DNA from 2 places in the Nocardia sp. NPDC051832 genome. Region 2 is predicted to be linked to the other one. Evidence: riboswitches for the same ligand, from Rfam matches in the RefSeq annotation. Region 2 holds a riboswitch; the other holds the start of a gene.
What was found. A riboswitch is a leader RNA that binds a small molecule or an ion and turns the genes downstream of it on or off. The one in region 2 is predicted to bind S-adenosylmethionine.

Region 1: linked by a shared signal. The riboswitch ahead of AB0M14_RS04120 (aminotransferase class V-fold PLP-dependent enzyme) and the one ahead of AB0M14_RS35275 (LLM class flavin-dependent oxidoreductase) in region 2 are both predicted to bind S-adenosylmethionine.

Annotation. Positions count from the first base shown of each region.
Region 1 covers NZ_JBFAYL010000001.1:953,906-957,340, forward strand. Annotated here, with positions in the region: gene AB0M14_RS04110 (Pls/PosA family non-ribosomal peptide synthetase) at 1-939, opposite strand, end outside; gene AB0M14_RS04115 (LysE family translocator) at 1,080-1,727, opposite strand; SAM riboswitch class IV at 1,854-1,968, shown strand; gene AB0M14_RS04120 (aminotransferase class V-fold PLP-dependent enzyme) at 2,016-3,326, shown strand; gene AB0M14_RS04125 (hypothetical protein) at 3,384-3,435, opposite strand, start outside.
Region 2 covers NZ_JBFAYL010000007.1:221,895-225,329, reverse strand. Annotated here, with positions in the region: gene AB0M14_RS35280 (hypothetical protein) at 37-1,068, opposite strand; SAM riboswitch class I at 1,284-1,378, shown strand; gene AB0M14_RS35275 (LLM class flavin-dependent oxidoreductase) at 1,614-2,693, shown strand; gene AB0M14_RS35270 (ABC transporter substrate-binding protein) at 2,690-3,435, shown strand, end outside.

The DNA of each region.
Region 1 (3,435 bases), on a different contig from region 2:
TTCGGTCGGGCCATAGGTGTTCCACACCTCGCGGACCGTGTCCGGATCGCCGTTGCCCGCGAGCTTTTCCGCTAGTTCCGGCGGCACCGCTTCGCCGCCGAAGATGAGTAGTCGAACCGAATCCAGCGCCTCCGCGGGCCAGGTCGCGGCCAGCGTCGGCACCGTGGAGACAATGCTGATCTCGCGCCGCACCAGCCACGGCCCCAGGTCGGCGCCGGTCCGCACGAGCGCGCGCGGCGCCGGCACCAGGCACGCGCCGTGCCGCCAGGCCAGCCACATTTCCTCGCACGAGGCATCGAACGCCACCGACAGCCCGGCCAGCACCCGGTCGCCCGGGCCGATCGGCGCGGCTTGCAGGAACAGCCGGGCTTCGGCGTCGACGAACGCGGCGGCGTTGCGATGGGTGACCGCGACACCTTTCGGCGTCCCGGTGGACCCGGAGGTGAAGATGATCCACGCGTCGTCCGCCGGCGTCGGCAGCTCGGTGGATTCGCCTGCCGCAGTGCCGGTTTCGATGCCGGTGCTTTCGATCCCGGCGGCGGTGACGATCGCGCTGACCCGGGCCTCGCCGAACACCAGTCGCGCCCGCTCATCCGGATCATCGGCGTCGACCGGGACATAGGCCGCGCCCGCGTGCAGCACCGCGAGGATTGTGACGTAGAGAGCACTGGTGCCGGAGGGCATCCGCACCCCGACCCGGTCCCCCGCCCGCACGCCCGCCGCGGCCAGCCGCCCCACCACGGTGTCGACCTCGGCCAGCAGCTCGGCATAACCGAGCACGGTCGCGCCGTCATCGATCGCGGGCGCCTCGGGATAGGTGTCCGCGGTGGCGGCCAAGATATCGACAAGTGTCCTGGCAGGCGGGGTAAGAGCGCCGCGCAGCAACGGATTCGACAGCTCGTCTTCGCCCGCTACGGCATCGACCTCCGGCTGGAGCATGCGTCCTGCCCACCTCTCATAGACCTACCTAGCGCAGACGGCGGAAATCTTGCACGACTAGGGTTACCAGTGGGCAAACACCACGGGTGACCAACCGTCCAATGTACCCGCAGGCCCAAGCAATCCCGGCAAGCCGTGGGCTAAGCGGCCGATGCGGCGGTACCGACCCCCAGCGCGGCCAGTATCCCCGCCGAGATCTGCTCCAGCCGATCCCGGACAACAGGCTTGCGCAGCATCGCGACCGCCTTCGAGGCGAGCAGCGCCACCAGCACCATTTCGACTGCGGCGATGGAGGATTCGATGGCGCCCAGGGCGAGGGTGTTGGCGAAAGTGACCTCGGCGAGGAACTGCGGAAGCACCGCCAGGTAGAACAGCCCGACCTTCGGGTTGAACAGGCACGAGATCACCCCCGCGGCGAACGCCGAGCGAATCGACGCGGGCGCGGCCGGGCGCGCCTGCGCCGCCGCCAGTTCGGCACCGGCCGCCGCGGCTTCCTTCCGCGCCTTCCGATGATCGACGAGGGCCCGAATCCCCAAGTACAGCAAGTAGATTCCGCCGACCACCTTCAGCACCCGGTAGGCCGTCGCGGACTGTTCCAGCAGTGCGGCGACGCCCGCCGCGACCACCAGCGCCCACACCATGCCGCCCAGCGCCGACCCGACCGCCGCCGCGATCCCGGGTCGCGCATCCGCGATCGAGTAGCGCAGCACCAGGAACGTGTCCGGGCCGGGCGTGATCGAGAGCAGGACGCAGAGTCCGATGAAGCTGAGCAGCAGCGAAAGTGTCACCCCTCCATGGGACCGCATCTCGGCCGAGAATGCAAGGTTATTCCTCTAAATGCATTTTTATTCAGCCTGAAGGTCAGCGAACGCGGTGGTTGACAGCGTGCCGGTCGGTCTGCCAATCTCGGTTCAGGTCATGAGTACCAGCGCTAAGCCCCGGCTAGCTGGTCGGCAACCCTCCTCCGCGGTGGGGTGCTCCGGGTGACGACCCGGCCGTACGCCCATTCGGGCGCGGCAAGCGCGGACTCGACCGATCTCTCGATTGCGGGTCCCTGGAACGATGGGATTTACGTGATGACTGCTGTGGCTACCAAGACCTGCGCTCCGCTCGCTCGGGTGTCCGGCGACGATCTTCAGGTGCCGCTCGTGCAGGGCGGGACCACCACCTACGCCAACTTCGACTACGCCGCCAGCGCGCCGGCTTTGGCCCAGGTCACCGACCGCGTGCAGCAGCTGCTGCCGTTCTACGCCAGCGTGCACCGCGGCGCCGGCTACGCCTCCCGGATCTCCACCGAGTGCTACGAGGGCGCCCGCGCCTCGGTCACCCGGTTTCTCGACGCCGCCGACGACCAGGTCGTCGTCTTCACCCGCAACACCACCGACTCACTGAACCTGCTGGCCGCCTGCGTGCCCGGCGACACCGTGGTCCTCGACATCGAGCACCACGCCAACTTCCTGCCCTGGACCGAGCACGGCCGCCGCGTCGTCCGCGCCGGCGACACCATCGAGGAGACCATCCGGCTGCTGGTCGCGGAACTGTGCACCAAACCCGCCGCCCTGCTGGCCGTCACCGGCGCCTCCAATGTCACCGGCGAGGTGCTGCCGCTGGAACGCCTCGCGCAGATCGCCCACCAGTGTGGCGCCCGCATCCTCGTCGACGCCGCCCAGCTCGCTCCGCATCGCCGAATCAGCCTGCGCGACACCGGCATCGACTATCTCGCCTTTTCCGGCCACAAGCTCTATGCCCCGTTCGGCGCGGGCGTCCTCGTCGGCCGCCGCGACTGGCTCGATCAAGCCGAGCCGTACCTGGCCGGCGGCGGCGCGGTCCGCGAGGTCACCACCACCGGCGCGCAATGGGCCCCGGCCCCGCAGCGGCACGAGGCCGGTTCGCCGAACGTCCTCGGCGCCGCCGCGCTCGCCGCCGCCTGTGACGCCCTGTGTCAGATCGACCCGGAAACCCTGATCGCGCACGAACGCGAACTCGCCGAACGCCTGCGCGCGGGCCTGTCCGCCATCCCCGGCGTCACCCAGTTGCGCCTGTGGGCCGACAGCCCCGATATCGTCGGCATCGTCGCCTTCACGGTGGACGGCTTCGCACCCGGCGAGGTCGCCGCCTACCTCTCCGCCGAGCACGGCATCGGCGTCCGTGACGGCCGCTTCTGCGCCCACCCGTTCCTCGCCCGCCTCGGACTGGACGGCGCGCTGCGCGCCAGCATCGGCCTCGGCTCCCACTCCGCCGACGTCGACCGGCTCGTCGACGCCGTCGCCGCACTAGTGGCGAACGGCCCAGGCTGGCAGTACGCCCAGACGGCCGGCCTGTGGAACCCCACCCCCGAAACCCGGAACTTCACCGACGGCGCGGCCGGCGCGGCCGCCTGCCTCTAGACCGACTTCCGCCCGGGATACGAAACCATCCCGGGCGGAAGCCTGTCAGCGGTGCTGTCAGTTCAGCTTGAATTCGAGCTGACCAAGCTTCTTTTCGATCTTCTCGACG
Region 2 (3,435 bases):
TGCACTGGGAACGCTGGGTCTTCGGCCAACGTGCGGTCAAGGGACCGTGGTGATTCCGACTGTCGGCAGGTAGAAGCAGGTTTCCGCGCCGTTGGCCATGGTGCCGAAGACCGCTGCGAGGACGGTGCCTTTGCCAGTGTCCACCGGGACCGCGCGAATGCCGCTGACCGGGACGGTGGCGAGGAAGAAGTCGCGGACGGCCTGTTCCGCGAGTGGGCGGAGGGCGGCGGGAACCTCGGGCGGGATCATCCGGCCGAAGACTTCGTCCAGCGGGCCCATCGAGGCGACGCCTCCGCGTTTGGTGTCGACGTTGAGCCAGACGACGCGCATGCCGGGACTTTCGGAGCGCGTGTTGCCCGACGGCACGAAGGTGAACATGGTCTGGCCGGACTTCACGGCGGTCAGATCGAGGCCGGGGATCGCGATGTTGTGCACCGGCCAGGGACCCGGGACCGCGCCCGCTACGGCGGGACTCGTCAGCGTCACGCCCGCACCGGAGCACAACGCTGCTGTTGGATACAGAAACGGCGTCACACCGAGGGATTGCAGCGCGGCGAGAGCGGATTGCCCGGTACCGGGGGCAGCGGCGGCAGAGGGAGCATCGACGACGGCGGCGGAGGATGGATCACTGACCGCTGCGGCCATCACAGGCGGAGCGGCGGCGGGCAGATCACCGACAGCGGCAGGCATCTCCGGCAGCGCCACGACAGGCTGGTAACCGACACCGCCGGCCGTCACAGGCAGCGTCACGACTGACAGATCACCGTCAGCAACAGGCATCACGGGCAGCGCCGCCGCGGACGGATCACCGTCACCAGCAGGCACCACAGACAGCGCTGCCACGGACGGAAGACCGGCGGCGGGCATCGCCGACGGGTCGGCGGCTGACGGGCCATCGGCGACGGGGGTCGCGGCAGCGGGGGTCGCGGCAGCGGGGGTCGCGGCAGCGGGGGTCGCGGCAGCGGGGGTCACGAGGGCGAGGGTGAGGAGGCTGCCGAGGGTGAGGGCAGCGAGGGGTGTGCGGGTGCGGAGGCGGCGGGCGCCGGGGTCGACGGGGTGGACAGGCACTGCGGACCTCCTCATCGTGGCGATGATCGAGGTTCAACGGTACGTCCGCTAACTCGGGAAACCGGGCATTTCCGGCGTGGCGGGATGGTGGCTCGGGGCGGGCCGTAGTCGGGGGCCGCGACGATAGTGCGCCAAGGATCGCCTGGTGGCCAGGGCTGCGCTCACGGTGATTTCTACTCTTGTCGGCGAGTTCGGTTGCTATCCATGATGTTCGAGCACCATCCAGAGCGATTGAGAGACCTGGCTCGGCGACGTCGCAGCAACCCCCCGGCAGGCCGGGTGCGGGTGCTTCCGCCAGGAACGATGGAGGACCCCGACATGAGCACCGCACAGCACACCTCCCGCTGGGGACAGCGGCACATCGCGCAGCGCCGCGGCACGTCGACGGCTTGTCGCCGCTGAGTTCACAGCCAGTACCGCACCCCGACGCTGGCCGGGGTGGTGCGATCGACGCCCGCGCGTCGTCGCGTTCGATCATCTTCGAGGAACAACGATATGAGTGCGTCGATCGCGCCCTCCGGCCCGCCCGAACCGGCGGCGAGGGCATGAAATTCCTACTGTTCACGCTGGTCACCCGGGTACCTGACCCGCACACCGGCGTGCTCCCCGAGACGCACGAGCGCTTGCGGTCGGTCGTGGACCAAGCGCGCGTCGCCGAGGAACTCGGCTACGACGGGTTCGCGGTCGGCGAGCGGCACGAGGATCCGTTCCTGTCCGCCGCGCCGCCGGTGCTGCTGAGCCACATCGCCGCCGTCACCGCGCGGATCACGCTGTTCACCGCCGTCACGACGTTGAGCCTGCTGGATCCGGTGCGGGCCTTCGAGGACTACTCGACGCTGGACAATCTGTCCGGCGGGCGGCTGGAACTGATCATCGGCAAAGGCAACGGCACGGCGCAGGCGGAGTTGTTCCACGTCACCACCGGCGACCAGTGGGACCGCAATCGCGAAGGCTACGAACTGTTCCGGGCGCTGTGGGCCAGCGACCAGGTCACCTGGTCCGGCCGCTTCCGGCCGGAACTCGTTGCGGCCAAAGCCTTGCCGCGGCCGTTGCAGCCCTCGATCCGGATCTGGCACGGCAGCGCCACCAGCCGGGATTCGGTGGAACTGGCCGCGCGCCACGGTGATCCGCTCTTCTCGGCGAACGTCACCAATCCGATCGAGCCGTACGCCGACCTGGTGCGGCACTACCGGGAACGGTGGACGCACTACGGACACGACCCGGCCGACGCCCTGGTCGGCGCGGGCACCGCGGGCTTCCACGTCGCGCCCACCTCGCAGGAGGCGCTCGCGGTGTATCGCCCGATCTTCCAGGCCCGCCTGGCGTTGTCGAAAAAGCTCGGCCTGCCCGTCGTGTTCGAGACCCTGGAGGACTTCGTCACCCGGTCCTCGGCGCTGATCGGCAGCCCGGAGCAGGTGCTCGACAAAGTCGGCCGTCAGCACGAGCAGTTCGGGCACGAGGTCATCCATCTGTCCGCCGAGCCGGACGGGCGCACCGAGGCGCAGCACCGCGCCGGCCTCGAATTGTTCCAGCAGGCCGTGGCGCCGGAACTGCGCCGCCGCATTCCCAGTCGTCCCCTGGCCACCGGCCATACCCGCCCCGAATTCTCTGGAGTTACCTCGTGATCCGCACCCGTCCTCGCCTCGCCGCGCTCGCCGGCGCACTAGCCGCGGCCAGTACCCTGGCCGCCTGCGGCAGCGACTCCGGCGGCGCGGGCGGCGACGCCGGACCGCCCCAGCCCGGCGGGACCCTGCGTTACGGTCTGTCGCAGGCGCCGACGTGCTCGGATCCCGCGCAGGCGAGCAGCAATCAGACGCTCTACGTCACCCGGCAGATCGTCGATTCGCTCACTGATCAGGATCCGCGGACCGGCGAGCTGAAGCCGTGGCTGGCGCGCAGCTGGGAGGCCGGGCCCGACGCCAAGGCCTTCACCTTCCACCTCGCCGACGGCGTCACCTTCAGCGACGGCGCACCGCTCACGGCCGATTCGGTGCGCAAGAACTTCGACTCGATCGTCCAGCTCGGCGCGGCCAAAGCGCCACTGGCCAACGGCTTTCTGGTCAATTACGCCGGCACCACCGTGGTGGACCGGCTGACCGCGCGCGTCGAATTCAGCAAGCCCAACGCCCAGTTCTTGCAGGCGACCGCGAGCACCCAGCTCGGCATCCAGGGCGATGCCACCACCGCCAAGCCCGCCGAGCAGCGGTGCGACGGCAGCAATGTCGGCAGCGGCCCGTTCGTCTACACCGGCTATCAGCAGAACATTTCGACCACGCTGACCAAGCGCCCCGGTTATGCCTGGGGTTCGGATGTCTTCGGGCACAAGGGCGAGGCCTACCTGGATCGCATCGAGTTCACGGTGGTGCC